DNA from 2 places in the Paenibacillus sp. E222 genome. Region 2 is predicted to be linked to the other one. Evidence: a T-box and tRNA genes for the amino acid it is inferred to sense, from the RefSeq annotation. Region 2 holds a T-box; the other holds one or more tRNA genes.
What was found. A T-box is a leader RNA that pairs with one kind of tRNA and senses whether it is charged. The one in region 2 lies ahead of HW560_RS12140 (valine--tRNA ligase), so its partner is inferred to be a tRNA-Val.

Region 1: it encodes a tRNA-Val, which carries the amino acid that the T-box ahead of HW560_RS12140 (valine--tRNA ligase) is inferred to sense. The anticodon was not compared.

Annotation. Positions count from the first base shown of each region.
Region 1 covers NZ_CP058552.1:3,541,230-3,556,440, reverse strand. The annotation lists gene HW560_RS16020 (hypothetical protein) at 148-747, opposite strand; gene HW560_RS16015 (MFS transporter) at 1,049-2,341, opposite strand; gene HW560_RS16010 (aminotransferase class I/II-fold pyridoxal phosphate-dependent enzyme) at 2,637-4,112, shown strand; gene HW560_RS16005 (DUF1292 domain-containing protein) at 4,351-4,668, opposite strand; gene HW560_RS16000 (stalk domain-containing protein) at 4,766-5,320, opposite strand; gene HW560_RS15995 (hypothetical protein) at 5,549-5,746, opposite strand; partial or broken gene HW560_RS15990 (SDR family oxidoreductase) at 5,847-6,586, opposite strand; gene HW560_RS15985 (TetR/AcrR family transcriptional regulator) at 6,587-7,078, opposite strand; gene HW560_RS15980 (hypothetical protein) at 7,171-7,350, opposite strand; gene HW560_RS15975 (YdhK family protein) at 7,437-7,997, opposite strand; gene HW560_RS15970 (organic hydroperoxide resistance protein) at 8,242-8,661, opposite strand; gene HW560_RS15965 (NADH-dependent flavin oxidoreductase) at 8,880-10,076, opposite strand; gene HW560_RS15960 (winged helix-turn-helix transcriptional regulator) at 10,203-10,538, shown strand; gene HW560_RS15955 (hypothetical protein) at 10,871-11,281, opposite strand; tRNA gene HW560_RS15950 (tRNA-Val) at 11,551-11,623, opposite strand; gene HW560_RS15945 (hypothetical protein) at 11,768-12,022, shown strand; gene HW560_RS15940 (GNAT family N-acetyltransferase) at 12,259-12,702, shown strand; gene HW560_RS15935 (DUF3892 domain-containing protein) at 12,813-13,049, shown strand; gene HW560_RS15930 (hypothetical protein) at 13,110-13,391, opposite strand; gene HW560_RS15925 (hypothetical protein) at 13,385-13,597, opposite strand; gene HW560_RS15920 (DUF3889 domain-containing protein) at 13,766-14,086, opposite strand; gene HW560_RS15915 (hypothetical protein) at 14,140-14,436, opposite strand; gene HW560_RS15910 (manganese catalase family protein) at 14,666-15,211, shown strand, end outside.
Region 2 covers NZ_CP058552.1:2,721,660-2,736,870, reverse strand. The annotation lists gene minC (septum site-determining protein MinC) at 1-604, opposite strand, end outside; gene mreD (rod shape-determining protein MreD) at 678-1,211, opposite strand; gene mreC (rod shape-determining protein MreC) at 1,211-2,083, opposite strand; gene HW560_RS12175 (rod shape-determining protein) at 2,272-3,306, opposite strand; gene radC (RadC family protein) at 3,501-4,190, opposite strand; gene HW560_RS12165 (Maf family protein) at 4,226-4,837, opposite strand; gene HW560_RS12160 (DUF4321 domain-containing protein) at 4,930-5,172, opposite strand; gene HW560_RS12155 (SPOR domain-containing protein) at 5,318-6,517, opposite strand; gene murC (UDP-N-acetylmuramate--L-alanine ligase) at 6,637-7,956, opposite strand; gene HW560_RS12145 (bifunctional folylpolyglutamate synthase/dihydrofolate synthase) at 8,013-9,389, opposite strand; gene HW560_RS12140 (valine--tRNA ligase) at 9,467-12,133, opposite strand; T-box leader at 12,193-12,471, opposite strand; gene HW560_RS12135 (LysM peptidoglycan-binding domain-containing protein) at 12,630-14,105, opposite strand; gene HW560_RS12130 (RluA family pseudouridine synthase) at 14,242-15,150, opposite strand; gene hemL (glutamate-1-semialdehyde 2,1-aminomutase) at 15,147-15,211, opposite strand, start outside.

The sequences.
Region 1 (15,211 bases), 820 kb from region 2:
ATTAATTTTATTGAATGAATTCTCAACAATACCCCCATTTTAACGGTTTTACGCATAGAAGTGAACCCCGGACCATGGTCGCACAGCGATAAAACACCCCAATTACCTGAGGTGTTCATCGTATTTTCATAAATACAGCGTTATATGTCAGCCTTCCAGCATCAACAGGTGCCCTGACAACTGCTTTAAGACTTTCCGACAGGCATTTGCTTTTTCGATATTATCCATCTGAATGGCGGCATACAGACGCTCCAGTTCATCATCCACTTCCATGCGCAGCAGCATGAGTCGCTCCTCACCTTCGCGCGAGAGGAACATTTCTTCCATCTCTTCCGCCGTCGGCGCAGGTTCCTTTTGAAAAATAACACGCTGTTTGAACCCGGATACTTCAACGAGACGAATGACTTCACCGAACAAAATATTCTCCACGGTCATCTGTTGATCCTTAAACCGTTTCACAACGGCATGCCCGCGTGTATCCCCAATCAGCTTCTCTAACCATTCCGCAAGCTTTGCGTCCTTGATAATATAATCTCCCGTCATCTTGTAATTCCCGCTGCGCGTCTGTTGAAAACGGAGCTTTACCAGCTTGCGTCCGGTGCGGACTGACAGAATAAAAAAGGATTCGTCCTCGCTCCAATATAGTGAATACCCCTCACGAATAAGGTCTTTGATCAAATTTTGGATATGCCGACGGTTGAACCGCAGCTCCAGATTGCAATATTCAACTTCATAACTCTTATTCACGGCACTCCCTCCATCTGTACCGGAGATGCTCCGGCCATCTTCTTCAATCGCTTCTACTCAATCGGCTTACCCTATTTTATACTTCATTTTATGTAAGGGTACTTGGTTATTTGACTATTTTTCACCGATTGATCCGAAGGATCGCAGCTTTCCGCAGATGCACAGGGGCAAGCTCCCGTTTTTCATGATATAATGGCCGCGAAATGGAGGCATTTTAGCAATCAAAAAGGGAGTTCCACAACCTGTACGGTTGTTGGAACTCCCTTTTTTAATAGATCAACCTTACCAGACTTCAATCGCATCATTTGGCAGGAGCTGTACGATACGGTTTACGGGATAACACATAATGCACAACAGCAAGTCCAGCCATAACGACAGCACTTCCGATAAATGGCGCAGGATGACTAATGTGATCCCACAGCAGACCGGATACAATCGGCCCTACGACCATGCCTGATCCCTGAAGGGTCAAGAAGAAACCCCAGATCGCTCCGCGTTCTCCTTTGGGAATCAATGTGGCTACAAACGCATTCCAGGCTGGGAGAATCATCGCATAGCTAACGCCAACCAGCATGACGATGCCGAACACAACAGGAATGGACGTAATGGAAGAAAAAGCAAACAGACTTGCTGCTGCCATCAAAAAACCGATGTTCAGGAACGGTGCCGTTCCAAACCGATCTACCATTTTCCCTACAGGCAGCAGTGCAATGACCGTGATGCCACCACCGGCTATCAGCAACAAGCTGTACAGGTTGGGCGAGATGTGCAGGTCTGTGCGAGTGTATAGCGTAAGCACGGGACTGAGCAGGCCAATAACAAAAGACTGCATAAACAGTGCAGGATATACGAGCGGATTCACATTAAGGGTGCTGCGTACCCGCTGCAATGTGCCCTGGACACTGTTTTTGAGTCGGATGAAAGGCGTAAGAATATTCGGTTTAGCCGGATATTTCATATCTGCCCGGCTGGTCTCACTTTGCGCATGCTCTCCCTCAACAACGACACGTCCGGGTAGAACTAAGGCGACCAGAATAACCAGGATTGCAACACCCATCAACACCAGGAAAATGGTGCGGTAATCGTGATGCGTCCGCTCCAGCAGCCAGTTCATGCCGATCGGCCCAAGTCCAGTGCCCCCAAGAGCCGCCATCTCCAGCGCGCCCATGGCTGTACCGTTTTTGTTCTGCGGCCCCGACATCGCGGTCACGCCTGTCATGGCGCAAGGCCAAAGGGGTGACGTACCAATTCCAAGAATGAGACAAGCCATGGCAAGTCCAAATGCACTTTTGAAGAATATAATCATGATTACAGCAACTAATGTACAAATTAGGGCCGTCACCATTGTCGCGCGGAACCCAATCCGTTCTGCAGCCCAGCCAGAGGGAGCCCGGAACAGATTATCTCCCAAATATTGAAGGGCAAAGGCCACACCAATCACGCCAGCGGACAAGCCCAGAATATTGTCCATATACACGGGCAAAATAGCGACCAGCAGGGCACCCTTAATGATTTCAACTAGAAAAAGCGTTAGCCACATGGCGATAAAAAAAGGTGATCGCAAGATTTTGGCTGGTTTTGTATTGGTTTGCATTCTTTTTCCCCTTTCGATGCTCGCTTGCCCATCTCCTATCCTTACTGTAACCCTCGGGGATGTGTCCAAATCTCAGCAATTCGAAAAATTGTCAAGCAATACTGCTTGCATTCGGTTCTTAATTTGCTATACTCAAATTTGTTTGAGATTACAATATGATAAGTTTTCAGCGAAGCTGAACTTAAATCCGTGATCGCAAGAATAACATCCGCTATATGCGGTCTGTCTTCATAGAATTTACGTCGAAAGACGTTTTTCTTACAAATTATAATTAGGAAAGGTTGTGACAGCACTGATGGATCACCGCCGTACGCCGCTGTTTACCGCTTTAAAAAATCACGCGGCACTCAATCCGGTGCAATTTCATATTCCGGGACATAAAAAAGGATTGGGAACGGATACCGAATTTCGTGAATTTATCGGCGATAATGCCCTCTCCATAGATTTGATTAACATCGCACCGCTAGATGATTTGCATCAGCCAACCGGTGTCATTGAGGAAGCGCAGATTCTGGCAGCCGATGCCTTCGGAGCCGATTATACCTATTTTAGTGTGCAAGGCACAAGCAGTGCCATCATGACCATGATTTTGTCCGTATGTGAGCCGGGTGACAAGATTATTGTGCCCCGTAATGTGCATAAGTCGGTCATGTCTGCCATCATTTTCTCAGGAGCGAAACCTGTGTTCGTCTCTCCTGCGCAGGATGCCAATCTAGGGATCGATCACGGTGTCACTACGGGCGCGATCCGACGTGCTCTTGAGCGTCATCCTGATGCCAAGGCACTGCTCGTCATTAACCCAACGTACTTCGGCGTATGTACCGATCTGAAAGAAATTGTTGAACTGGCGCATAGCTATCAAGTCCCAGTACTTGTGGATGAAGCGCATGGCGTACTCATTCATTTCCATGAAGATCTGCCACTCTCAGCTATGGCCGCCGGGGCTGATATGGCTGCAACAAGTGTACACAAGCTGGGTGGATCCATGACTCAGAGTTCTGTACTTAACCTGAACACGAAGAATGGATATGTCAATCCGCAACGTGTACAAACCATTTTGAGTATGTTGACTTCGACGTCGACTTCTTACATCCTGCTGGCTTCGCTCGACACGTCGAGACGTAATCTGGCTCTGAATGGCCATCAGATGGCACAGAAAGCTATTGATCTGGCTGAGTTTGCAAGACGCTCCATTAATGATATGGACGGTCTGTATTGCTTCGGCAGAGAGCTCCTGGGCACAGAGGCTACCTTTAATTACGACCCAACCAAAGTAACTGTTCATGTTCGCCACCTTGGAATTACAGGCTACGAAACAGAGAACTGGCTACGTGAGCATTACAAAATCGAGGTGGAGCTCAGTGATATGTATAATATTCTTTGCCTCATCACGCCGGGAGATACGGATGATTCGGTAGAAATCTTGCTGAGCGCCCTGCAAGATCTATCCCGTACGTATTATCAAGTGAATCCAGCTCATGAGTTGGTGGTCAAGGTTCCAGATGTGCCACAGCTGATGCTGACTCCACGTGATGCGTTCTATGGTGATACCGAAGTCATTCCTTTCAAGGAATCCGCGGGCCGGATTATTTCGGAATTCATCTACGTTTATCCGCCAGGAATTCCGATTCTGCTTCCAGGTGAGGTTATCACTCAGGAAAACATCGACTACATCATTGATCATGTTGAAGTTGGTTTGCCTGTAAAAGGACCTGAAGACCGTAGCGTAACTAACGTAAAAGTCATCGTAGAAGCAGATGCAATTTTCTAGAACAGCCACCTCTAAATGAGGTTGATCGATCTCTAAGGCCAAGCGGGATGCTTGGCCTTTTTATTTTTTCTCCACCCATACTTGTCCTGCCTTGGGCTTATGATCGCTGTATCGTTTGCATTTTCCCACCTATTTCACTGTCCCTATGACAAGAAAAAACAGCAGATACACCTAATAAAAAGCAAACAAAAGGCCCCCTGTGATCAAGGAGCCTTCTTGCTTTATTCCAAAAGGATGACTATTCTTGGCTTGCAACGAGTTCGTTGTACGCCGCTTCAACACGGGTCCACTCTTCTTCGTCTTCAATATTGTAGAGCACCATTTCCTCGTCTTCTTCTTCCATACGCAGAATGATGCCGTCAGCTTCAGGATTGTTACGTTCCAGCAGGAGCGCATAAACATGCTTCTCCACGTCAAACGTCTCCACCAAAACCATTTCCACGTCATTTCCGTTCTCGTCTGTCAGTGTCAGAAGAACTTCTTCATGCTCGTGGTCGTGGTCGTGGTCTTGACCGCATCCGCAGGCATCGCCGTGTTCATGTGTGTGATCGCTCATTGATATACCTCGCTTTATAAATAGAAATTGTGTAACCTTGCATATCGTAACATGTTCAATGGTTCAGGTCAATTTAACCGACAAGGTTATTTTTGCTTCAATCGTTCAGCGCGGTAATGATTTTCTCGGCTGCCAGCACATAACCACTGTTTGCATTTTCTTTAATATAAAAACCGATTTGGTACTTACCAGCCCGGCTAAAATCATACGTAAAATCGTACGTTCGGAACCAGAAGTTATCCTTCTGTGTCTTAAGCTCCTGGGATTGAATATCCTTAACCTCACCACTTGGGTTGGTAATCGTCACCTTTACAGCAGCTATATCCGTTGTCAAACTATCGACTTGTGAGAACACATTAAATTTCAACTTACCCACGTTCACGTTGCCAAACACGGTATCTCCCTTGAAGAGAAAAATATGTACATTCGGTTTGATAACCGTTACTCTCTTGTTTGTGCTATCCCATCTGGCGATTCCGCCCGCTTCCCTTACAGGTACATAGGTCGTTCCGTCAATCAGATAACCACCGTCAGCTGCTTCCTTGCCGTTTATGAGAACCCGAATCTTCTCGTTCACTGAATCTGCAAACAATAAAGACCCGCCGAGCAAGGAGAATACCGTGACACACAGCAAAATTCTTTTCCATTTCATTCCGTCAATATTCCCTCCCCTGCTGCTAGCTGTTGTACATTTATACTGCAGACTCATCCACAAAGTTGCGCTGTTTTTCATCATTTTTCATTTTTTATCCAGAATATTTTCCACCCCTTGGAACGATCAAAAAGAGGCGTACCCTGTTAAAGGACGCCCCTATAGTATAGTTATTGGCAATGCGTAATTATGCGAATTTCTTGTGGATCAATTTTATTATGCTGCTGACTACGAGGTATGACGAGTCAATATACAAGGTACGCCCTTGCCTACAGCTCCATCGGTTCGCATCCGTGCTGCATAATCCATTCCTCGTGTACAGGGGGTCTTGCAGCGCTCACATACATCCGAAGTAACCAACTTCATGGATACACGAAGTTTGTCACTCTTTAACACGGGAGCCTTTTTTCCCTTTGCTTTTGCCATCCCGGATTCCCCATTTCCCCAATTACTTGCTGATGTAATGCATCATATGGGGATTCGCCCGGTTGTGTGTCAAAAAGAGTAAACTTCGTGCATGATATAATTAAATGAAGCCACCGTTTGCACGCAGCGTCTGTCCTGTGACCCATTGCGACTCTGCACTGACAAGGAAAGAGATCACATTGGCAATGTCCTCTGGCTCACCCAGACGACCAAATGCATTCATTTTACGCAGCCCTTCGAGCTGTTGCTCCGTCTTTCCGACTGAAAACAATTCGGTATTCACCGGACCTGGTGCAACGGCATTAATGGTGATTTGTTTGGAGCCAAATTCCTTCGCGAGCTGACGAGTAATCTGTTCAACTGCACCTTTGGTACCTGCGTACACGCTGTATCCCGGAAACATCTGTCCGTTTACGGAAGTGGAGAAGTTAACGATTCGGCCCTGATCCTCCATGTGTTTCAATGCTTGCTGACAAGCAAAAAATGTACCTTTAACATTGATGGCAAACTGCTGATCGAATTCTTCCTCAGTCACATCTGCCAGAGGCGTCGTTTTCATGATGCCTGCATTGTTGATCAGAATATCAACTTTTCCAAGCTGGCTAATCGTCTCGGAAAATAAACGCTCCACATCTTCCTTCCGAGCAAGGTCAGCCTGAACGGTAATGGCACGCACTCCTTTTTGACGAGCAATATCTGCCACCTGTTCTGCTTTATCGGGACTGCTCGCATAGTTAATGACGACATCTGCGCCCAATTCAGCGAGTTGCTCTGCAATAGCACGTCCAATCCCCGGGATGAGCCAGTTACAATGGCCACTTTACCTGTTAGCTTTTTCATTTACGATGACTCCCTCTCTTGTTCCAAATGTAATAATCCCTTTTCGATCAACAACCACACCTGCTCAAATTCCGCATCAATTGCAGGGCTTTGCCATTCGTAGACGTGTGCCGGATGATGAAAACGAGCGGTAGCTTGAAGAATCGCCGCAGCAAGCACATCTGGGTTGTTGAATTGGAATGGGTTCTCCTGCTGGATGATCTCACTCAAATGACGCACCAGATGCTGCACATGTTTATTGATAATATCTGCTGATTCCTGGGTTACCCGTGCGTACATCTCAAACAACTCTGCATCGGATTCGGCATAATGACGTTTACGAGCGATTAATGCTTCTATATATACTTTTAGATGACGTGTGCCCTCTCTGTTATAACTCTGATCCTTAGTTATTGCCGTCCAAGGCGCGATAATCTCATCTTCAAGCCATTGTGCAGTCACGCCTTCAAGTAATTCTTTCTTGCTTTCGTGACAAATATTTATTTTTGTCATTTGTTATTCGGTTGATGATTTATATGTACGAGCGTAAAAAAAAGAGCCCATGTAATATGGCCCTTATCCAAAGTTTTAATGTTTAATCTTTTCTAGAAAACGAACTTAAACAATACGAAGATCACCGCAAGTATCCCAGCGAGAATGAGCCAGTTGCTGATTTCCCACCAAATGCTTTTTCCTCCGGCTAAAAGCTGTTGTTCATTTTCTTCATGGCGCTGTTTGTGTGTATGTGATTCCGAAGCATGGGGCGGCTTGCTAAAGTCCATCATATACATTCCCCTTTCCAGCAACTTTAATCTTATAGTTCCAGTATAACCCATAATTGAGTGAAAATTTGTTTATTCATTAAAATATATTATTGAATAGACAATTCTTCTTCCGTGACCCATTTATGATTCTTCACCGGATCTCCGCCTGTGGTCGGGTTATAATCAACCATGTATACCGTCGTTTGCTCAGCAGAGTCAATCGTTGCCTTGGCACCTTTCATTCCAGACATGTGATCAGCATTCAGCACAACCTCTGCTCCTGCTGCATACGGTTGATCCGTATGGTCCTGAATTTCCTCTTGGATCACCCATTTATGATTTTTCACAATGTCTCCCCCTGTGGTGGGTGTGTACGAGACTGCATACGCTGTCGTCTCATAGGCCCCCACAATGGTCGCTTCTGCACCCTTCATTCCAGCCATATGGTCCGTACTCATCACGGCCTGGCTGCCCACTGGATATGTAGGATTTTTCTTTTCCTGCAGCCCTTCCGGTAATTCTCCCGAATCCGAGTGGTGCATCATTCCTGTACTCATTGCATGACTGTCACTACTGCTATTATCCTGCCCAGCATTCTTGCCACATCCACTTAACATCAGACTGCCCGTGATCACCGTAGTCAGCAATATCATTGCATACTTTTTCATGAGTTGCACTCCTTTGAACTTTCGATTTCTACTCTTATAATATACCCCATATGGGTATATTTCAATCGTAATTGATTTCATTACCTATTTATTGGTTGTCGCTGCAAAGTTAAAGAGCATATCAAAAAAACCTCCGATTTCTCGGAGGCCTTCAGGTAGTTTAGACCGTATTTTAGATACGTGCTTCAGACTTCAACAATGAAGTTCAAACTAACGGTTGAATTGACTTGGCTTGGCTTAATGATTAAGCTAGCCCAACGGTAACATTGACGTTCCCTTTGATGCCTTTGGAATATGGGCAGTAGTCATGAGCAAGTTTGACAAATTTCTGTGCTGTCTCCTCATCCAGACCTTCAATTTTAACTTCAAGTTCCACTTCCAGTTTCACACCATTATCCGTAGGGTCTGTCACAAGCATAACCGTAGCCGATACCGTGCTTCTCTCAATTTCGACTTTGTGTTTCTTCAACTGAAACTCCAGCGCCGAATTAAAGCAAGCACTGTAGCCTGCTGCAAACAATTGCTCTGGATTCGTAGCTGTCGTCACTTTGCCTCCCAGTTCAGGCGGGGCAGCGACATCAAGCATAAATACGTTATCTGGCGATTGCACAATCCCTTGACGTCCACCTGTATTAATAACTGTAGTTTCATATAATGTTTTCATGAGTATTGGCTCCTCTGTATGTTTAGATTTTATTTTGTAAAGGTACATCTCTTTTGTATTGCTAACAATTACATTGTACACAATTAAATTGTGTTTGTAAATCATTATTATAAAAAAACAACCACTTCCTCATGTAATACAAGGAAATGGTTGCTCCGTAATTGATACATATTTATTAATGATCCAAAAGTTGAATCCACCTTAATATATATTAACTTTTACATCTTCTTCTCAAAGCCCTCCATCGGTGCAAGCGAATTCTGGTAATCAGTCCCTTCCTGACTGTCGGTAGTTAAGTGCATAACCTCCCGAAACGAACCTTCTAGATAAGTCTGCATTGCCAATGGAATGCGCAGTTCATCCATATCAGACGGAGATATTTGGTAACGAATGCTGCCAAGGTCGCCTGCTTTTACCTTCTGTACCCATTTCGGCTCGCGAATCAATTCCCGTCCGAGTGCAGCCAAAGTTGCCCCCGCGTTGACAACTTCTTCTGCGTCTTCCGGCCGCTCAATCGATCCAATACCGATCAGAGGTTTTTTTTGATCCAGAACCCGAACGAATTTAGTTAAGATCGGCTCCTTGTCATCGGGTTGGTTTAAAGAGGTTCGTTTGTAACTTCCCATCGACAAATGAATGTAATCAACCCGAGTGTTCGTCAGAGCCTGGGCAAAAGCCAGGGAGTCTTCGAGCTGGATGCCCGGCATATGAATTTCTTCGGGTGAAATCCGATAACCGAGGATGAAGGGTTTATCCACATGGGCATCGATAACCGATGCAACCTCCTGAATGACTGCCAGCGGAAATCGCATACGATTTTCAAAGCTGCCACCCCACTGATCGGACCGTTGATTGGAATTGACGGAGAAAAATTGCTGCAACAGATACGTGTTGGCCCCGTGAAGCTCTACTCCGTCAAAACCAGCTTGTATGGCCCGCAAGGTTGCCCTGCCGAAGTCCTTAATAATGCTTTCGATTTCCTCAGGTGTTAATTCACGCGGCGTCTCCGAGTCGATTGGATGTGCGGCAGCGATTGCACTCGCACTGGTGGGTTGTACACCTCTTAGCGTTTTGGAGTTTGTTTTGCGCCCTGCATGAAAGATTTGTACAACGGCTTTCGTTCCGTCTTTCTGAATGGCTCTTGCAATTTTGGACAGTCCTTTGACTGTAGAATCACTTGCAATGGAAAGCTCACCTTCGAAGCCTTTTCCTCCATCGGTTACATACGCAACACCTGTAATGATCATCCCAGGGCCACCCGCCCGTTCGGCATAATAATCGACTTCATCATTGGTGATGGAACCATCGAAGAAACTGGACATCGTTGTCATTGGCGCCATGACCACTCTATTTTTCAGCGTAAAACCATTCGCAAATGTATAAGGCTGCAAGAAATTACGATTATTATTTTCCATACATATCTCTCCTTTTATTAGGCTTGTTCAGCCTTGTCTCTGTTTCATGAGTTATTGTATAGTAGGGTGAAATGAGAGTATAGTATGCACTTAAAAGGTAGATACTATCTAAAAGGAGAGTGGAATATGGAAACTGCTGAGGAAGTAAACGTTAGACCATTCACACATGCCATGTCGTTGATCGGTGGAAAATGGAAAATGCATATTTTGTTTTGGTTATGGAAAAAAGAAACATTGCGATATGGAGAATTGAAAAGAGCCTTGGATGGAATTACACATAAAATGTTAAGCTCTCAACTGAAGGAATTAGAGGCCGATCAATTAATTATTCGTACAGAGTACCCACAATTACCGCCAAAAGTAGAATACTCTTTGTCTCGTGAAGGATTAACGCTGATGCCTGTGCTGGAGATTCTCTGCGATTGGGGTAGACAGAATCTTGCTGATTTGCAGAAGAATTAGTGAAAGGGTTGACGCGAAGGATGTTTTCCCTCTCTACTTCAGTGGTATGACTACTACGTAAGGCTCTGTCGTTTTAATCCGTAGTGATCGAACGACTGCCCCTACCATTTAAGGTAATCTAGTAGGAGCAATGAGAAGCTATGACTAATATTGGTGACAAAACGCAAATTAAGGTTACTATATTAGTGGAGTAAGGGAAGATTTTGAACCTTACAAGACTCCAAGACTGGTGGATTCAGTCTTACTGTTATCAGTAATATAGTCATTCAGCTATTTTGGCTCGAACATACAAAAAACTACCTTTTCTAGTTCTGGTGGTTAAGTTCACCTTATTATCTTGTAATTACCGCACTACGCTCAGCTATCATTATCCGTATTGCAATATATATCATTGTACAACCAAGAGAAATAATAGGAATTTTAGAATCAATAGAGGCTTGATCAATTCTGCAAAAATCTGCTACATTACCAAAGATGTCATAACACATTCGGAAAATTTCAGATTCCGGGAAGAGTGCTAAAATTCCTATGGCTGCAGAAATAATATAAATAAAGCACCCAACATACTTTAATACTTTAGAAAAGGTATTTGATGAGAGACTTCGAGAAGCATGAATCATATCTCCAATAAAAAATGTTAGTCCAGCTAGTGATAAACATGTGCAAACTTGCCCTGATGCTTTCATTAAAAATCCGAAGGTGCAAACAATACAACCAATTGCTATTAGAGATGCCTTAGACATTTATTATTCCCCACTTTTTATTTCTGATCTTGCCAACTCAATTAATAAATATTCGTTCAAATATATAGATGGAAAAATTAGAGATCTAATCCTTTTTTTCAAATCATTATTCCCCTGAGATTTTGTACCTGTCTGATCAACTTAAAATTAATTAAAACTGATAAGTTGATTTTCTGTGACCTCGAACGTTTGATCATAATTATAATGTAATCAACAAACCACACCCACCACAAAGAAAAAAGCCCTTTCTGTGCAAGGACTTTTACGTATGATCTGTAGTGGGCTCGAACCACTGACCCCTACCCTGTCAAGATAGTGCTCTCCCAGCTGAGCTAACAGATCATGATATTTAATTGTTTGCCAATCAAGTAACAGTATCATACCAAGTAACCGTGTTCATTGTCAATCGTTATATTGGTAATATTTTATTCGAATTGGTGCACAATAAAGGAATGATTACCATTTTGATGACGAGGTGACTTCCATATGAGGAATATGAGAGAACGTAAGCTGCGTTTCATTATCACTGCCAAAAACGTAGCCTGTCTGATTGCGCTTGTTGCATTAATATACGTTTCTGTCGGTTGCAGTTTGGAACGGGATGAACATACCGTACAATTTCAACAGTTAAAAGAGCCCAAAGAGGTGAATGATGACCTGCCCGTTTGGCTGGATGTGTATTCCAAGTCTGTTGTGCATGACGTGTACTCCCCACAAGGCAATGTTGAAGTCTTACCCTGAGGAACAGGATGTCGCATTTCACTCATCTTCGTCCCACTTCTTGGAGTACGCCTTCTTGGTCACATAATACAACAAAGCAATCATGCCGGCCGCCATTAAAAGGGTGATTGCCATCACTCCTGCCATACCCATGGTTCATCCCTCCTCTCCCAGTATGTTCCAGTCTTAACTATACAGGAAAAGCATTTTTTTGTATAATTCAGTCTGATAGCGTAGAGCAGAAAGAAGGTATAGAATTGGCAGCTGAGATTAGTTATGTAACTACTGAAGAACAACTTCAGGAAGCATTGGATATTCGCAATCATGTTTTTGTCATCGAGCAGCAGGTGCCTGCTGACATTGAGATCGATCAATATGATATCATCAGCCCTGATGTGCATCACGTATTGTTAAGTACAGATGGACAGGCTGTAGCTACAGGGCGTCTGATCTATTACACCAAGGATACCGCCAAAATGCAGCGTATCGCTGTTCTCAAATCTCATCGTGCTTTCGGCTACGGGCGTGTGCTGCTGTTAGCCATGGAAGAACGGGCACGCGAATTGGGACTTTCCTACTCTGTTTTGGACGCACAATGCCAGGCGCAGAAGTTCTACGAAAAGCTCGGATATGAAGTAATCTCGGAAGAGCCTTTTTATGATGCAGACATTCTGCATGTTCGGATGCAAAAGAGCCTGTAAATTATCACTGCGAGCGATATGAAGCCATGCTATGCATACTTTTTTTTGATCCGGACAGGCTAAAGAGGAAACCAGATTCCTATTTGGTCAAATAAGGAGAGTGTGACATCATGGATCAAACGACACGCGAAAGCTTCACAGCAGTACAAAAAAATGGTGACGGTGATCTGACAGCGTTCCAAACTTCATCCGGACGTGTGCTGGACTACCAACAAGCACTGGCAGAAGTCAAAGCAGGAGCAATTGCAGGTGTAAACGTCTTTAAAGGCAGAGACGGCGAAATGTACATTCGCGGTGATGCAGACGGCGACCCAACCAATAACCTTGATCAACTTCCTATCTTCTAATAGATGTATGCTGCCTCACATGGCGCCAATCCGGCATTCCGGGTTGGCGTTTTTTACGTTTTAATATTCGGTAAAATATTTCACGGCATCTCCAGCGGGTGGGCTTTTACGAATGGGCTGTTGTTCCTGCTCCCATGCTTGCAGAATTAATATGCCTTCCAGCGTAGACTTGTTTTCCCACACAATATGCTGCCTGCGCTCAAGCTCCAGCAGTGACTCATGAATGAACGCCTTGCTTCTGCCCGTCTTATTCTCCAACTCATCCATTCGTGGCACCCGGCGACGCTGCCCCGCATAATTAACAATAATACGCAAAATTTTGCGTTCAAAATCATTCAGCATATTTCTTCCTTCCCTTCCTTATGGAGTACGGGACGCCATGCCAGAATACCTTGTTCCAGAAATGTTCGGGGTGCCCCCTCTTTCCCTGCGGATGCTCTAATCTTCCCTTCCCGCACACTGTTGATTCGAATCTGCCGCTGTGTAATATGCCCTGCACGATCCATGTAGACGAGTTCAACCATCTGACCAATATATTTCCCTAGCATAATCATCCCTCCAATAAGAACATGTGTTTGTTTTATTATTATATGCGAACATAAGTTCTTTATTCAACAACTAAAAAAAGGATTTTTTTGAAATTAAAAAACCAGACTCACTCCCTTTTACAGAGAAGTCTGGTTCCTATCTTTCTTGCTGTGCAGTTCTTGTTCAGTTCAACGTCGATCCGATTCCGTGAATTGTACTTTTTTCAGCTGCTGGGTAGACGGGTTAAAATCGACATTCACAAATACAGCAAATTGTTTACCGTCTTTATTACGTACCCATAACTTGAACTGTTCACGGGATTGGTCTGCTGTTAACGAGGTGCGGCCAATGTGTTTGTAATCCAAGATGTCCACGTTGTACTTGGTTTGCGTTTCCTTCACTGCAATGATTCCCCACTTCGCATAATCCGGAATTGCCGTTGCTGAACTTGTTGCTAGTCCACTTAAACTTAGTATCACCGTCATCAGGGCTACGATGAGCATTCTCATATCATTCACTCCTTGGGCAATGTTTACGTTAGCCTGCCCTGTAGAAGTTTATTTTACACCAGTAGACGAATGATAAACGTAATTGGTTGCTGGAGCGATTGAATCGTACTAATCGCCATCTTATACCGTTCAATTGGTGATTTGAAGCTCATCCCCAAGTCACCCTCCAATAAAAGATTTCGCGGTAGTGGATCTTCCGGCTTTTCCAAACCGTACTTTTCTATAAGCTCATCTCGTGTTTGTTGATCCAATTCACTCGGATAATTTGCATATGCTGCCGTAACATCGCTACATCCAAAAACGACAAGCAGCAGGACACCCCATCCCACCATAATCCAACGTTTGCGCACTCTCAGTTCTCCTTCATTTAAATCAGATAATGACAACCATACTTAACTTCATTCGTCCTGATTGTACATAAATAACATGGGATTGGAAATAACAAATGCAGGCATCATTACATACGCCTTAAGCCTCATTTGCAAAATTATGGGTTTAGCGTATCCGATAAACGTGTAATAGGCCATGACAGCATCACTTCATTATTCTGAGCAATCATTTCGAGGAGGTTATACCCGAATGTTCAAACGTATGGATGAAATCGCAATTGAAATCCCCAATGTCGAGAGACCAGACCCGAATGCAGCGGCAGCGATACAAGAATTGCTGGGTGGTAAATTCGGAGAAATGTCAACGTTGAACAACTACCTCTATCAATCCTTTAACTTTCGCTCCAAGGAAAAATTGAAACCCTTCTACGATCTGGTGATGAGTATCACCGCCGAAGAATTAGGTCATGTGGAGCTTGTGTCTCATGGTATTAACAAATGCCTTAGAGGTTCTACCGATTACAAAGAGCCGGATAATACACCACTCGGTTCTGTGAAGGATGCACGTCTGTCTTATCATTTCCTTGCTGGCGCACAGGGAGCAATGCCTTTCGACTCGATGGGCAATCCGTGGACCGGAGCGAATGTCTTCAACAGTGGCAATCTGGTCGAAGATCTGCTGCATAACTTTTTCCTCGAATGCGGAGCCCGCACACATAAAATGAAGGTTTATGAAATGACCGATCACCCCGCAGCCCGGGCAGTTGTTGGCTATTTGCTGGTACGCGGCGGCGTG
Region 2 (15,211 bases):
CGATCTGCATCTGATTGTCCTGTAAATAAGCAAATTCCATTCCGGTCTCTCGGCTCTCCCACTCATCGGGAGGACGGCTGATGATGTCAGCGATCCGCAGCTGCGTTGGTGCAAACACCGAAGCTGCAATGATCGAGTCTTCGTCCCCACCAATTCCAGCGTGAGCCATGCCTCTGAGTGAACCCAAAACATATATATCTCCGGTACACGTTACTGTGCCCCCCGGATTGATATCACCAAGAAACAGTAGATTCCCTTCATGATGAAGTACCTGACCCGAACGTACCATACCACACATGGTTATAATCGGCGGCGGCCCTTTAACCTCTGGTTTAAGGGCCGGTGAGTCTATGGAACGAATGAGCAAATTCCCTTTTTGTTTCAATATATCAAGAATTGCTTCTTTCTGGTCCTCCGTTACTTCCCGGTTGCCCAGTTTGATATCCACATGAACTATCGGTCCGGTCAAAATATTTTGATGGCTGTGTTCCAGCTTATAGCGGAGCTCGTAGAGCAATTCCTCGAATTCACATTGATCGTCCAACAGGAAAACCAGGCCGTCTCGGATGCCTTTAATCGTTACGTGATTCGATTTTACCGTCATAAGCCTGTCCCTCCCATCTCATTACATTTCGTGCCCGGGTCCCCAAGTTCCTGCTTCTCCCTCCATAAATGTATCAAGAAGCTTCTTGTGCTTTGCTCTTTCTCTTACCAATCCGCTCCAGTTGTTTCCGAAGAGGAACATAAATGATAAGCGCAAACACAAAATGAATGAACAAATTGGGAATCATGTATTCAAGCAACGCCCAGTCAAATGTCACATGATTGAGTTGGAAGAGCTTGTACAGAAAGAATAACATGGTGTCATTCAGCAAACTTCCCAAAAGGACGACGGAAACCATAACCGGCAGTGGTGCGCGCGGCGCTTGAAAAATAAGTCCCATCATATATGCCGATAATCCCATCGAAAATCCGTATGGTCCAATCATTTCGCCGTAGAACACGACATCGTGCAATAGTCCAAAACATATGCCAAGCACCAACGCCGTGTGCCGATGATGATATACAGCAATAAACAAAATCACGATGTAGACCAGGTTGGCAGAAATACGCGTTTGCCAGGCTGAAGGAATGAGCAGCGGAAGAATCGTTCCTTCAACAATGAACAAAACGAACAGTAACAGGAATAAGACTTGCTTGCGCGTTATCATTATTCTTTTACCTCAGGTGGGATAATGACAATCAGCTCTTTCCAGTCAAGGAAGCTTGCATAAGGCTTAATAATCGCAGTCCGTGTCAAACCATATTCCCCAACTTCAACCTTTTGCACTTCTCCGATGCGCATGTACTTTGGAAAATTGTTGATAATCCCGGAGGAGATGATTTCATCACCCTTTTTAATATCTGAATCTTCCGAGATCTTGGTCATTTTGAGCATGCCGGATTTTGGATCATAACTCTCAATCATGCCAAACACTTTTTCTTTGCCCACGGCTGTAGCTGCGATGGCATTGGATGTTGGGTCATTGGCGTCCATAGAGGTTAGCAGATTAACCGTTGACGTATACGAGCTGACATGACTGACAACCCCAACCAGACCATCCAGCGAGGTCACCGCCATGCCTGGTTTGATTCCGGCATTTTCGCCAATATCAATATTGATCGATCTGCTGTTGGGGTCGGAATTGGCGCTGATGACCTGAGCAATTCGCGTATCATAATTGTATCGGTTCCGTTGCTCCTCAGTGAATTTGAGATTTTCTTCCAGCTGCGCAATTTTTTTGTCCATCTCATTGTATTTCAGTCGATCCCGGGTATAGTGCCCCATCGCAATACGAAGCTCTTCATTTTCTTGATATACCGTACGCATGTTCGCCAAATCTTTGAAAAAGCCCGCTACAGAAGAAGCGGGCTTGTAAAATACGTATTGTACAAATCCGACTGAATCCTTCAGGAATTTCTCCGGCCAGGATAGAGCGGTTCGCGGACCGAGCGTAAAGCCCATTAACGCGATAAATGTAACAAGGCCCACCAGCAAAACAAAAAGTCTTTTGTTACCCAGCAGTTTAAACAGTTCGACCACCCTCTAACATCCATTATTCTCTTCCGAGCCATGCCCGGCGGGGAGACTGTCAGACTTATAGTCCCGTCGAGAATATCAGCCGATTCTCCCCGGGTATGCGGGTATTAGCTCTCCCGGGGTTAACCGGGTCCTCTTCATTGATATCATGCCGCTTGGTCGATAAGCGAGCCAAACATGGCATATGTCAATTAACGTTTGGAACGAACTGCCGAACTGCTTCTGCTCTTGAACAAATGAATATTCTCAAGCGCTTTACCTGTTCCGATTGCAACGCAATCGAGCGGGTTCTCTGCTACGATCACAGGCATTCCTGTCTCACCAGCAAGCAGCTTGTCCAGATTACGAAGCAGTGCGCCGCCACCTGTGAGAACAATACCACGGTCCATAATATCCGCTGCCAACTCAGGAGGACATTTCTCCAAGGTTACTTTTACAGCTTCAACAATGGCATTCACCGTATCCGCCAAAGCTTCGCTGATTTCATCCGATGTAATCGTAATCGTCTTCGGCAGACCTGTTACGAGGTCGCGTCCACGAATTTCCATCGTTTCTACTTGCTCAAGCGGCATAGCTGATCCGATATCCATCTTCAACTGCTCGGATGTACGTTCACCGATCATCAGATTATACTGGCGTTTAATGTATTGAATCACGGATTCATCCATCTCGTCACCAGCGACACGAACCGAACGGCTTGTTACAATCCCGCCCAGGGAAATAACTGCCACTTCGGTCGTACCACCACCGATATCTACAACCATGCTTCCCGTTGGTTCCCACACTGGAAGATCTGCACCGATTGCAGCTGCAAAAGGCTCTTCAATCGTGTAGGCTTCACGAGCACCAGCTTGTTTTGTTGCATCTTCAACCGCACGTTGTTCTACCGCTGTAATCCCGGATGGTACACATACCATCACGTTAGGATGACGCTGGAACATGGAACGTTGCTTCTGCGCCTGACGAATAAAGTACTTGATCATTGTTGCTGTTGTATCGAAATCGGCAATAACGCCGTCTTTCATTGGACGAATGGCACGAATGTTACCAGGTGTACGTCCAATCATTTTTTTGGCAGATTCCCCTACTGCCTCAATAGTTTTGGTATCAGTCCGAATAGCAACTACGGAAGGTTCCCGTACCACAATTCCTTTTCCACGTACATAAACGAGTGTATTCGCTGTCCCCAAGTCAATCCCCAAATCTTTGTTAAAACCACCAAACATAATGTAATCTCCTTTTCTGCCTCATATAGCCGCTCCAGTGAATCAAGAGCGTTTCATTTTCATTACCACCAACATGGTGGAGCTACTATTCGCATTTGTTTTGTGTTGCATTGTTTTGCATGTGTAAAGTGAACCTATCTTCTACGGACAACGCCGTCAACATTCATAGGAAAACATCAACGCCAACCATTATATTATACTAAGCCCTTCTCCTTCAAACTTACGTACGTCCCATCTCCGATAATAATGTGATCCAGCACGTCTATGCCGACAATTGAGCCGGCCTCGATCAGTCTTTTGGTTATTTGGATGTCCTCTGGACTAGGCGTAGGATCACCACTGGGATGGTTGTGTGCGCACACAATAGAGGCGCTGCTGCATTTGATGGCAGCCCGGAACACTTCACGCGGATGTACAATCGAAGCGTTAAGGCTACCCATGGAGAGTGTTTCCTGGGCAATAATGTGGTTTTTGCTATTCAGGAAAAGACACACAAAGTGTTCTTTCTGCAAGTAACGTAATTGTTCGGTAAGAATATCGGCCGCATCACGAGGGGTACGGATTGAAGTTGACTGTGTAAGTCTGCTCTTCGCAATCCGATGACCAAGCTCAATGCTGGCTTTCAGCTGTACAGCCTTGGCCATGCCGATTCCCTTCATTGCAGTCAGTTCTTCCAGGCTCAAATCCATCAACGAGCGAATTCCACCCGCTTCGGTCAGAATCCGCTGTGCCATATGCACTGCGGACTCCTGTCTTGTGCCTGTTCGAAGTAAGATCGCCAGCAATTCAGCATGGCTTAAGGCGCCCGCCCCGTATTCCATCATGCGTTCTCTCGGGCGTTCTTCCTGGGGGATGTCGCGCATCATATATTGAGGCGACTCCATATGTTCCCTCTTTTCAGATCGTCAACTGCGGAATTTCATGTTCGTGGCAGTACATGTACGCCGAATCCATCCAGCATATCGCTAAGCAAGGACAACGGTAGTCCCACCACATTGAAATAACATCCTTCAACACGTTCTATCAGTGAAGCACCAATGCCCTGAATGGCATATGATCCTGCCTTGTCCGAAGGCTCTCCAGTCTGAACATACGCACGAATCGTAGCGTCAGACAGTTCCTTCATCGTTACATCCGTCTGCCGATACTGAACCATGGATTGTCCATTTCCTGCATCGATACAAGCTACTCCCGTGAAAACACGGTGTACACGACCCTGTAGACGAGATAACATACGTACAGCGTCCGCTTCGTCTACGGGTTTACCGAGAATATCACCGTCCAGAACGACAACAGTGTCACTACCAACAATAACTGCGTCCTGTTCACGGCCTTCCAGTCCGCGATAAACGGCAAGCGCCTTACGCATCGCAAGTTCCTGTACCGTCTGTTCAGGAGTCCATTCCGGCGGTGTATCTTCATCGGCGTGACTTGGTATTACTTCAAAAGCTAGATGGAGTGATGCGATCAGTTCTTTACGCCGTGGCGATGTCGAAGCCAGAATAATGCGACGCTGTTGTGTTTTATCCAAAATAACCGGCCCCTTATGCTACGGCGACATCCTGTCGGATCACGCTAGTAGATATCATTTTTTTAGTTTCTTCGTCAAAATTCGTCATTCTCCTATAACCTGCGATACAGCCATACAGCAGCAATAATACCAATCAAGCTCAGGAGGCTCATTTGAAATTGAAATGAAATATCATAACTGATAATATCCAGATCAGCCTGCGGCGACCAACGAATGGTCGTGGCTTTCGTTAGAAAGGCAACGGCCTTTACAGGCTGCAGTGCCTTGGCGATCCACGCACCGGCCAGCCAGCCGAGCAGCAGAAACAGCAATAACATGCCGAAGTTTTTTTTCATCGGTGATCTTCCCTCGCCATTTTTTGACACCCACATTATTATACGGGGTTTTGTACGTCAATACAAACACAAATCCGGCAAGGGGAACTATTTCCAGTTCCTTGCCGGATAGGTATTTCAAGGCTGTGTTATGGGAAAGCGTTGATTATTGTTTTATCGCTTCAAGCCATTTTTTTTGCTGTAATACATATTCCATCAGATCGGACTGTACGGACCACATATACACATTAGCCGGATTTTTGTTGTATTCGGCAATAGCCGTTACCGCACTGTTCATCGATTTTTCCATCGCGGATACATAGGGTTGTACGTCTGCACTCAGACCTGGCGCGATACTATTTAAACCGGTTAGCCAGAGCTGATGCTGGTTCTGTAAAGAGGTCATCGTTTCGGTTGAAACGGCTTCAGGAACAGACTGACCAAGCTGCTGGATCGAGAGGGTAGACAGTTGTTCAACCAAGGCCGACCCACTTGCGAAGAATTGCTTCACATCCTCTGCTTTTCCGCCGAAAACTGCCGGATTCACTTCAGGGTTGACAATTTCCTTAACGTACAGCTCCACACCTTCGGCCTTAAGCCTTGAGCTGAGCAGCTTGGCCTCCTCACGGTCAGCCGAAATGCCTGCATATACCCGGTTACCATCCTCCGGATCGGAGCCTGCCGCAATCCCTGCCTGGGACAGCTCCACCTTCGCCTGTTCAGCGCGTTCAGGAGAACTGAATACACCATATTGCAGTGCATAATAGCTGCCGCCTGTAGTCGTTGCCTGGAGCTGCTGTTCCGAACCTGCCACTCCCTGCTGACCTGTCACGGCCGATACCGCCTGATTGGCGGGCATCTTGCTCCCAGGATCTACAGCCCCTTCCCGATTAAAAAAAGAAAGAATAACCATGCCAAAGAGGGCCCCGGTTACAAGCGCACCCGTTACTGAACCAATCATTTTCCAACCCCTCGGGGGGCGATTTCGCTTATACGAGTAGTTTTCACTATCTGCAAGCCAATCATGGCCTCCATAATTCTCGTCCGATCTGTTCTCGTCCTCATCTCCCGGATACGCACTTAGATGATTATAACTGTATCGGGGCTCATCGAGTTTAGAATCCTTGTCCGTTCTTGGGTAAGGTTCAGGTACAGTGGAGCCTGTCAGCATCGTCTCTCCCCAGTCACCGGGTATTTCCTCTGGTGTCCATGAAGGTGTTGTATTCAACTGCGTTGGTGTTGGCGTTGGACTGTGCGGAATTTCTTCACTCAAAGCTGCAAATGTGCTGGATGTGGGTATCCCCTTTTTTTCAGGCTTGTCCGACTCGTTATCCCCAAAGCGAAACGTCATTCTAGCATTGCTCACCCCGTACCCTCTCCTTTGTCCCATTTATAACAGCTATATGTGGAGAGAGTCAGAAACATTCCATTTCATGCAAAAAACCGCCTGCTTCGAAATGAAGTCAGACGGTTTTACAATTGTATTTATTTCAACCCTTTGGCAAGTGTATCGCCAACTTTCCAGATATCACCTGCACCCATCGTGAGCACAAGATCGCCTGGCTGAAGACGGTTCTGCAAATCTGCCACAACTTCTTCCTTTGTCGGAAGATAACGTGCAGAAGCATTACTGTTTTGAACGATGAGTTCAACCAGCCTAGCCGAGTGAACACCTTCAATCTGTTTTTCACCCGCAGGGGAATAGATGTCGGTAATGAGAACCTCATCCGCTTCTGCAAAGGCACGACTGAACGCATCAAGCAGGAAGAACGTACGTGTGTAACGCTGTGGCTGGAATACCGCAATGATACGTTTCCCCGTTGCTTTGGCCGCACTGATTGTAGCCTCAATCTCGGTCGGGTGATGCGCATAGTCATCAATAATCAGCATATCACGCGCCTCGCCCAGCACCTGGAATCTGCGTTTTGCTCCATGGAACTGGATAATGGCAGCCGTAATTTTCTCAAATGGAATACCTGCTTCCAGACAGGTGATGACCGTAGCCATCGCATTATAAACGTTATGTTTACCTGGAACTGACAGCTCCACCGTACCCAACACATTGCCCTGATGGCTCATCGTGAAGGAAATTCGGCGGTCGCCAAGCACGATATCTGTTGCCGTATAATCAGCAGCATAATCAATGCCGTATGTGGTTACCCGTGATTTCAGCTCTGGCAAAATGGCCTGAACATTCTCGTCGTCAGCACACACAATAGCCGTGCCTTCTGGACGAATCTGACTCAGGAACTGCACATAAGCCTTTTTGAGTTCCTCAAAATCACTGTTGTAGTTCTCAAGATGATCCGCTTCAATATTCGTCACAATACCGAGCCAAGGGTGATACTGCAAAAATGAACCGTCGCTCTCATCCGCCTCGGCAACGACCCAGTCGCCTTGACCTGCCTTGGCGTTGGTCCCCACGTTCATGATCTCCCCGCCAATAATGTATGTCGGGTCTGTATCACATTTATCCATAACAAGTGCAATCATGGATGACGTGGTTGTTTTGCCATGAGCCCCGGCTACAGCCACACCTTTGCGCTCATTCAGCAAACGTGCGAGCATCTGGGCGCGATGCAGAATCGGGATGTTCAGCTTTTCAGCTGCTACCCGCTCCACATTATCAGCCGGAGCAGCCGTAGAGTAGACAACGAGGTCTGCCCCATTTACGTGCTCTGCTGTATGTCCGATATATATTTTCGCTCCCTTGGCTGCCAGCTTCTCGGTCAACTCCTGTGAAGCGACATCCGATCCGGTAACGGTGTATCCCATCTCAAGCATAACTCTCGCGATGGCACTCATGCCATATCCGCCAATTCCTATAAAATGAACGTGTTCCGATGTATTTAACAAAACTTTCACCAACCTTTTTCAGAATCGGTTTGATGCAAAAGGGCTGCCCGCACATCTGCAATGAGGTACAATGTGCCGGACACCACCCCCAGATCTTCCGCTTCCGTCCGTGACTTCAATAGATCAAGTGCCTTTGCCCATTCGGGCTCGACGATGATTTCCAGCTCCGGTTTCGCAATGGCGGGACGTACCCGTTCGACGATCTGCAGCAAATCGGCTGCATCCATTTTGCGTCGGAAATCTGGCTCGGTCAGGATCAGCGTATCCACTAGTGGCAGTATATGCTGCAAATACGCTTCGTGATGCTTATTCGCCAGCATGCCCATCATCAAAATTAACTTGTTGTGAGGATATACGTCGATAATGCTCTTGGCCAGTGATTCGGCACCCTCCGGATTATGTGCTCCATCCAGAACAATGCGGGGCTGATCAACCACTTTCTCGAACCGTCCTGCCCAGAAGGCATGTTCCAGTCCAAGTGCAATATCTTCATCATCCAGCATAAATGCCATGTATTGGCGAAGCAACTCCAGTACCATAAGTGCGCCCGCAGCATTATCGCATTGATGTACGCCCTGCATGCGAATACGAACGTCCAGATCACGGAACGGTCCTGTAAAATGAAAAGATTGTCCGTTCTCATCACTGTCCAGCCTATGATAGGAGAAACGATCTCCCGCCAGATACACGGTTGAACGCAGCCGCTCTGCCGTTTCCTGAATCACCTTCACAGCCTCTGGCTGCGTGGCACAGGTAACAACGGGTACCCCCGCCTTAATAATGCCTGCCTTCTCTCCAGCAATCGCCTCAATCGTATCTCCCAGTACATCCGTATGGTCCATACCGATATTGGTAATGACCGATACCACGGGTGTAACAATATTCGTTACGTCCATCCTTCCCCCGAGCCCTGTCTCCCATACCACAATGTCCGGGTAGCACTCTTCCGCATAATACAGAAGGGCGAGTGCTGTGGATACCTCAAACATCGTGGGTGATCCAAGGGGAGTTGAAGCCATCTCTTGAACCAACGGATACAGACGGTTCGAGAGTTTGAGCAACGTTTCTTCCGGGATGTCCTCACCGTTGTACTGAAAACGGTTTGTGAATTTGGTGATATACGGGGATGTGAACGTTCCAACATCATATCCCGCCTGAAGAAGCACTGACGTCAAAAAAGCGCAAGTCGAACCTTTGCCGTTCGTTCCCGCGACATGAATAAATTTGAGACGCTGGTGAGGATTGCCCAGCAATGACATCAATCCCTCGATTCGTTCCAATCCAGGTCGGATGCCAAAAGGAATAAGGCCATTGATCCAGTTCACGGCCTCGTCATAGGTAAGTAAAGGAGATGCTATTTCTGTCCCGTTAAGTTCCGTCATATGATTCACCTTCGGTTTGAGTTTGGTTGAAAAAAGCGGCCGGATGGCGCATAAGCACTCCATCCGACCCGAATATATTAACCTTTCAGTTCCTTGATTCGTGCAATCACCTTATCCCGTTTATCGGAATAATCCGCTTGCTTGGCGCGCTCTTCCTCGATAACCTTGGCAGGAGCCTTGGCAACAAAGCCTTCGTTCGCCAGCTTTTTCTCCACACGGAGTACTTCGCCCTCAAGGTTCTGCAACTCTTTCTCCAGACGAGCCACTTCCTGATCAATATCAATAAGACCCGCCAGCGGCAAGTACAGCTCAGCCCCAGTAATGACAGCAGTCATTGATTTATCCGGTGAGCTCAGATCCAGGCCGCTGTCGAACTCGGACGTATTACAGAAACGTTTGATGTAATGGCTGTTGCGTTCAATGATGCTGGATGTCTCTGCGTTGTTCGCTTTCACCATCAATTCAATTTTCTTGCTCATTGGTACGTTTACTTCTGCACGGATGTTTCGTACTGCACGAATGGTATCCATAAGCAGGTTCATCTCGGCAACTGCTTCTGGGTTCTCCAACGCAGGGTCATACACCGGCCAGGAAGCCAACGTAATCGTCTCGCCTTCATGCGGCAGATGCTGCCAAATCTCTTCCGAAATGTACGGCATGAACGGATGAATCAGGCGCATAGTCTGATCCAACACATAAGCAAGTACCGATTGTGTTTTCTTCTTGGCAACCGGATCTTCACCATAGAAGGACAACTTCGCAAATTCAATATACCAGTCACACAAGTCATCCCAAATAAAGTTATACAGCAAACGGCCTGTTTCTCCAAATTCATATGCTTCGATTAGACGCGTAATATCACGAGAAGTTTCGTTCAGGCGGTGCAAAATCCAATAATCCGCTGTTCCAAGGTCTCCACTAATATCACGATCTTCATAGGTGAACCCTTCCAGATTCATCAAAGCGAAGCGCGATGCATTCCAGATTTTATTGGCAAAGTTACGAGCCTGTTCAACCCGCTCCCAGCGGAAACGGAGATCCTGACCCGGAGTGCTGCTTGTAGAGATCATGTAACGCATTGCATCCGCACCATATTTCTCAATCACATCCAACGGATCAACACCATTGCCGAGCGATTTGGACATCTTGCGTCCGTCTGCATCACGAACAAGACCGTGCATCAGCACATCCTTGAACGGAACTTCTTCCGTGAACTCCAGAGCGGTAAAGATCATGCGCGCCACCCAGAAATAAATAATGTCATACCCTGTTACGAGTACACTTGTCGGGTAATAACGTTTCAGATCTTCCGTGTCTTCCGGCCAGCCTAATGTAGAGAATGGCCATAATGCGGAGCTGAACCATGTATCCAGAACGTCTTCATCCTGTCTCAGCTTGCGTCCAGCGTATTCTGGCAATGTTGTCGGATCTTCAGCAGATACAATAACTTCTCCAGTCTCCTCGTCATACCAGGCAGGAATACGATGACCCCACCACAATTGACGAGAGATACACCAGTCACGAACATTCTCGATCCAGTTCAGATACGTTTTCTCAAAACGATCCGGAACAAAATGAACCCCTTCACCGCTTTGTTGCTTCTCAATCGCTTTTTCTGCGAGTGGCTTCATCTCAACAAACCACTGTGTCGACAAATATGGCTCAACGACAGCTCCTGTACGTTCACTGTGTCCAACCTGATGCGTATGATCCTCGATGTTGATCAATACGCCCTGTTCTTGCAGGTCGGCAACAATCTGCTTACGGCAGTCGCTGCGATCAAGTCCCTGATATTTGCCTGCTTCGGCATTCATCGTACCCGTCTCATCCATCACCGTAATCTGCGGCAGATCATGACGGAGGCCCACTTCGAAGTCATTCGGATCATGAGCAGGCGTAATTTTCACGGCGCCGCTTCCGAAATCTTTATCTACATACTCATCTGCAATAACCGGAATTTCGCGTCCGATAATAGGCAGAACGAGCACCTTGCCAATCATGTCTGCGTAACGCTCATCCTTCGGATGAACAGCAACTGCCGTATCTCCCAGCATCGTTTCCGGGCGAGTAGTCGCTACTGTGACATAACCACTTCCGTCTTTGAGCGGATAACGCAGGTGGTACAAGTGACCCTGAACTTCTTTATATTCAACCTCAATGTCGGACAGTGCAGTCCGGTTCACCGGGTCCCAGTTAATGATTCGTTTGCCACGATAAATGAGGCCTTTTTCATACAGTTGAACAAACACTTTACGTACAGCCTGGGATAGACCTTCGTCCAGTGTAAAACGTTCACGCGAGTAATCGAGAGACAAGCCCATTTTGCCCCATTGCTGACGAATGGTTGTTGCGTATTGCTCCTTCCAGTCCCATACCTTCTCCAAGAACTTTTCGCGTCCCAGATCATAACGAGTCTGACCTTCTTCACGCAATTTCTGCTCTACTTTGGTTTGAGTAGCAATACCTGCATGGTCAGAACCCGGCAGCCACAGTGCATCATAGCCCTGCATCCGCTTGGTACGAATCAGAATATCCTGCAGTGTAAAATCGAGCGCATGCCCGATATGGAGCATTCCGGTTACGTTCGGGGGTGGAATTACAATCGTATAAGGTTCAGCGTCTTTGCGCTGGCCTGCCTTGAAATATCCATTTTCCATCCAAGTGGAATACCATTTTTGTTCCGCAGCTTTCGGATCATATGTGGTTGGCATTTCTGTTGCAGCTGAATTTTTTTGTTCAGACATGTGTCATTCCTCCGTTACTTATTCATCATCGCCAAAAAACAAAAAAAACCTTTCATCCATCAAAGGACGAAAGGTTAGCTTTCGCGGTACCACCTTTGTTTCACGCAGATAGAAGATAGACTACCCCTTCTATACTTACGTGACACTTCAAGCAGATAACGGCTGCGACCGGCCCATCCTACCTTAGGAATGAATGATACTAAAGTTACTCATCCCTTGTATTCAAACAGGCAACTCCCGGGCGACTTCGATCAGTTGGTTCCTACGGAATTTCCCAGCGCTACAATCCCGCTCTCTGAAAGGTCATACTGTCTACTACTCCCGATCCACGTTGTTCTTCAAAAAACCTAAACACATCATACCCTGCCCGTGCCCGATAGTCAACCTGACAACAGCGGAAAAAGCGTGCTGCAATGCAGGTTGAGGGCAGATAAAGCAAAAACCCGCCATCCTCAAGGGATCACGGGTCGAAATGGTCATTAAACCTGCCTACAGGTTAAGGGATATATAGAATCTGTCCTTCTTCCACAACCTGTTCGGAAAGACGATTATACAACTGGAGCTCTCGGGTACTTAACTGATATCGGTCTGCTATAGTATCGAGTGTCTCTTCACGCTGTACAATGCATAATTTCACCTTACGGAACGGAGTCTGATCGACAATGGTGCCGAGAAACAGGTTCTTCCACTCTACATCATCAGGCTGGTATGCTTCTTCCTGCAGGACTCCAGCGAGTGCCTCTTGCTCCCGTTCTGCTTCCGCTTCACGTGTCACTCTGCCAGAGGATAACAAGGAGGAGATGCCCACGCCTTCTTCCTGTTTGGGCGCAGTCTCTCTCTTGCTGCCAAAAGCAACCTTGAGCTCCGGCTTGTCTTCCGTCTCAGCCACAGGTTCAGGAATAAATGCTTCTTTTTCAACGGACTCATTCGTGTCCAACGCTTCAAGAGGAGGTCTGTCTTCCTCTGAAATTTCCGGTTCAGACGCTGCAAAGACATCCTGCCAGTTCTCTGACTGCGAACCTGCCGGGACATCTGCAACCGCCTTCTCCTCTTGCTTTGGTTCGGATCGGGCAGATTCAAAATGCCATACGTCCGGTGCTGCAGGTTCATCGGAAGGCTGCGCGTCCCGCTTGGAATCGGCCTGTTCCGAATTCCTCAAGTTCGTATGTAAGGTCTCGACGGAAGGCTCGGACCAGACAGACGACTCTTCAGCCAGAGGAAGCAAAGGCTCGGATTCAGGGTAAGAAGCCAACCTGTCGGCTGTCTCCGCCAAAAAAGACGAAACGGGAGAAGGCGTATCGGACAACACTTCCGCTTGCGTTTCATCCTCCTTGTCCCTCAAGGATGAGGACTCTTCGTTTTCAGCTCCTATTTTGCTTTGCTCCGCGTTCCCATCCCCTTGCTGCCAAGACTGAAACGGTTCGGGAGTAGCTTGAAATAGATGTTCCCGCTGCAGCTCCTCTTCGCTCCGTTGAAGCAAATACTCCTGAGCAAATACATTGGGAGAGCTGCCTGTCTGCTCTGTGTCAGCTGAACGGTCGCCCTGCCTAGGATCGGGCGAATGTATAACGGTAAATTCATCTGCTGACCAGACCTGCGGTTCCTCCACCGGAAAGCCCTCGATGCCGCGTAGCGACAATACGCCAGTAATGTTCAGACTTCGGTCGGATAACAAATCGACATCAAAATTTTCGATCTCAATGGAAATATCCTCAAGCGATCTTACCCGGTTCAAGGGTACCGTGATCTCCACCGGGATAAAATGTTTGAGTTCCTCCGAGATCTCATTCTCTCCCCGATACGCACCTGTTAGCAAAAGATGACCTCGTAATGTTGCATGATCATCCTGACCGATCACCTGAATACGGGGATATAACTCAATTTCCTCCAGTTCCTCAATCGCAGGGACTCCCTCTGACAAATGAACGCGCTCATAAATATCGAACCGCAAACCATAAGGTTGATTCAACAAAGGTGGCGTCCTCCTTTCGGCATATGTTCACCATGATCCTTCTCATGGGACTGATCCATGGTCCAAATCCTTCGTTACCCCATCTATATGCCTTGAATGAGATGAGCATGCCACCTTTTATGCAAACCTTCCCAGTTTATTGGTCCTTGTCTTCCCGCCCTGCCAGTTGTTCGAAATCCTGCGGCCAAGGATCAGCCACTTCAATTCGTGCCCCTGTGAGCGGATGACTAAAACTCAGCGTCTCACCATGAAGCGCCTGCCGACCAATAGAATCCCTTCTGCCTCCATATAACTCATCTCCGACGAGGGGATGCCCCGCATAACTTAAATGCACCCGAATCTGGTGTGTACGCCCTGTATCCAGTGTCAGCCGGACAAGGGTAGCCCTGTCCCACACCTCCACGATCTCCACATGAGTTACAGCGTCCTGTCCACCTTCAGAGACACGTCTGCGTTGCTTGTGATGCCTGTCCTTCCCAATCGGAGCATCAATCGTAATCAGCTCCGTGGATATCTGACCGCCTGCAATGGCAACATAATGCCGCCCAATGTCTTTACGCCGCATGGCTTCATCCAGTTTGGCGAGAGCAAAAGCATTTTTGGCATATAAAACAGGCCCAGTTGTGTCCTCGTCCAGACGATGAACATGGCGTACATTCGCCTGAATTCCATTCATTTCGTAATAGGAGGCCACCGCGTGATCCAGCGTAATCGCTTGATCCGCCCGGCTCCCATCGGGATGAAGCTTCATTCCGGCCGGTTTGTGCACAACCAGACAGAAGTCATCCTCATACAAAACATCGATATCCGTCCAACGCGGTTCAACATCGATCGGCTGAGACGCAAAAAGGGCCAGCCGAAGCCGGTCCCCTGCCAGTTGTATGCCCTGGTTCGTCTTTAGCTGACGCAACATTTTCTCTGGTAACTGAAGCTCGGACAAGAGCCATTGCTCTGCAGCCGTTTGCCTGTCTGAACTTCCCGTCACCGCTTTGCCTGGCATTAGCTCAAGCCATTCCCCGCGGCGTTTCCAACTTTTGATGGTCATAGCGATTGAAGAGCCTTACGGTTCGCCTCAATCGTATCGTCAATATCCTGCTCCGTATGCA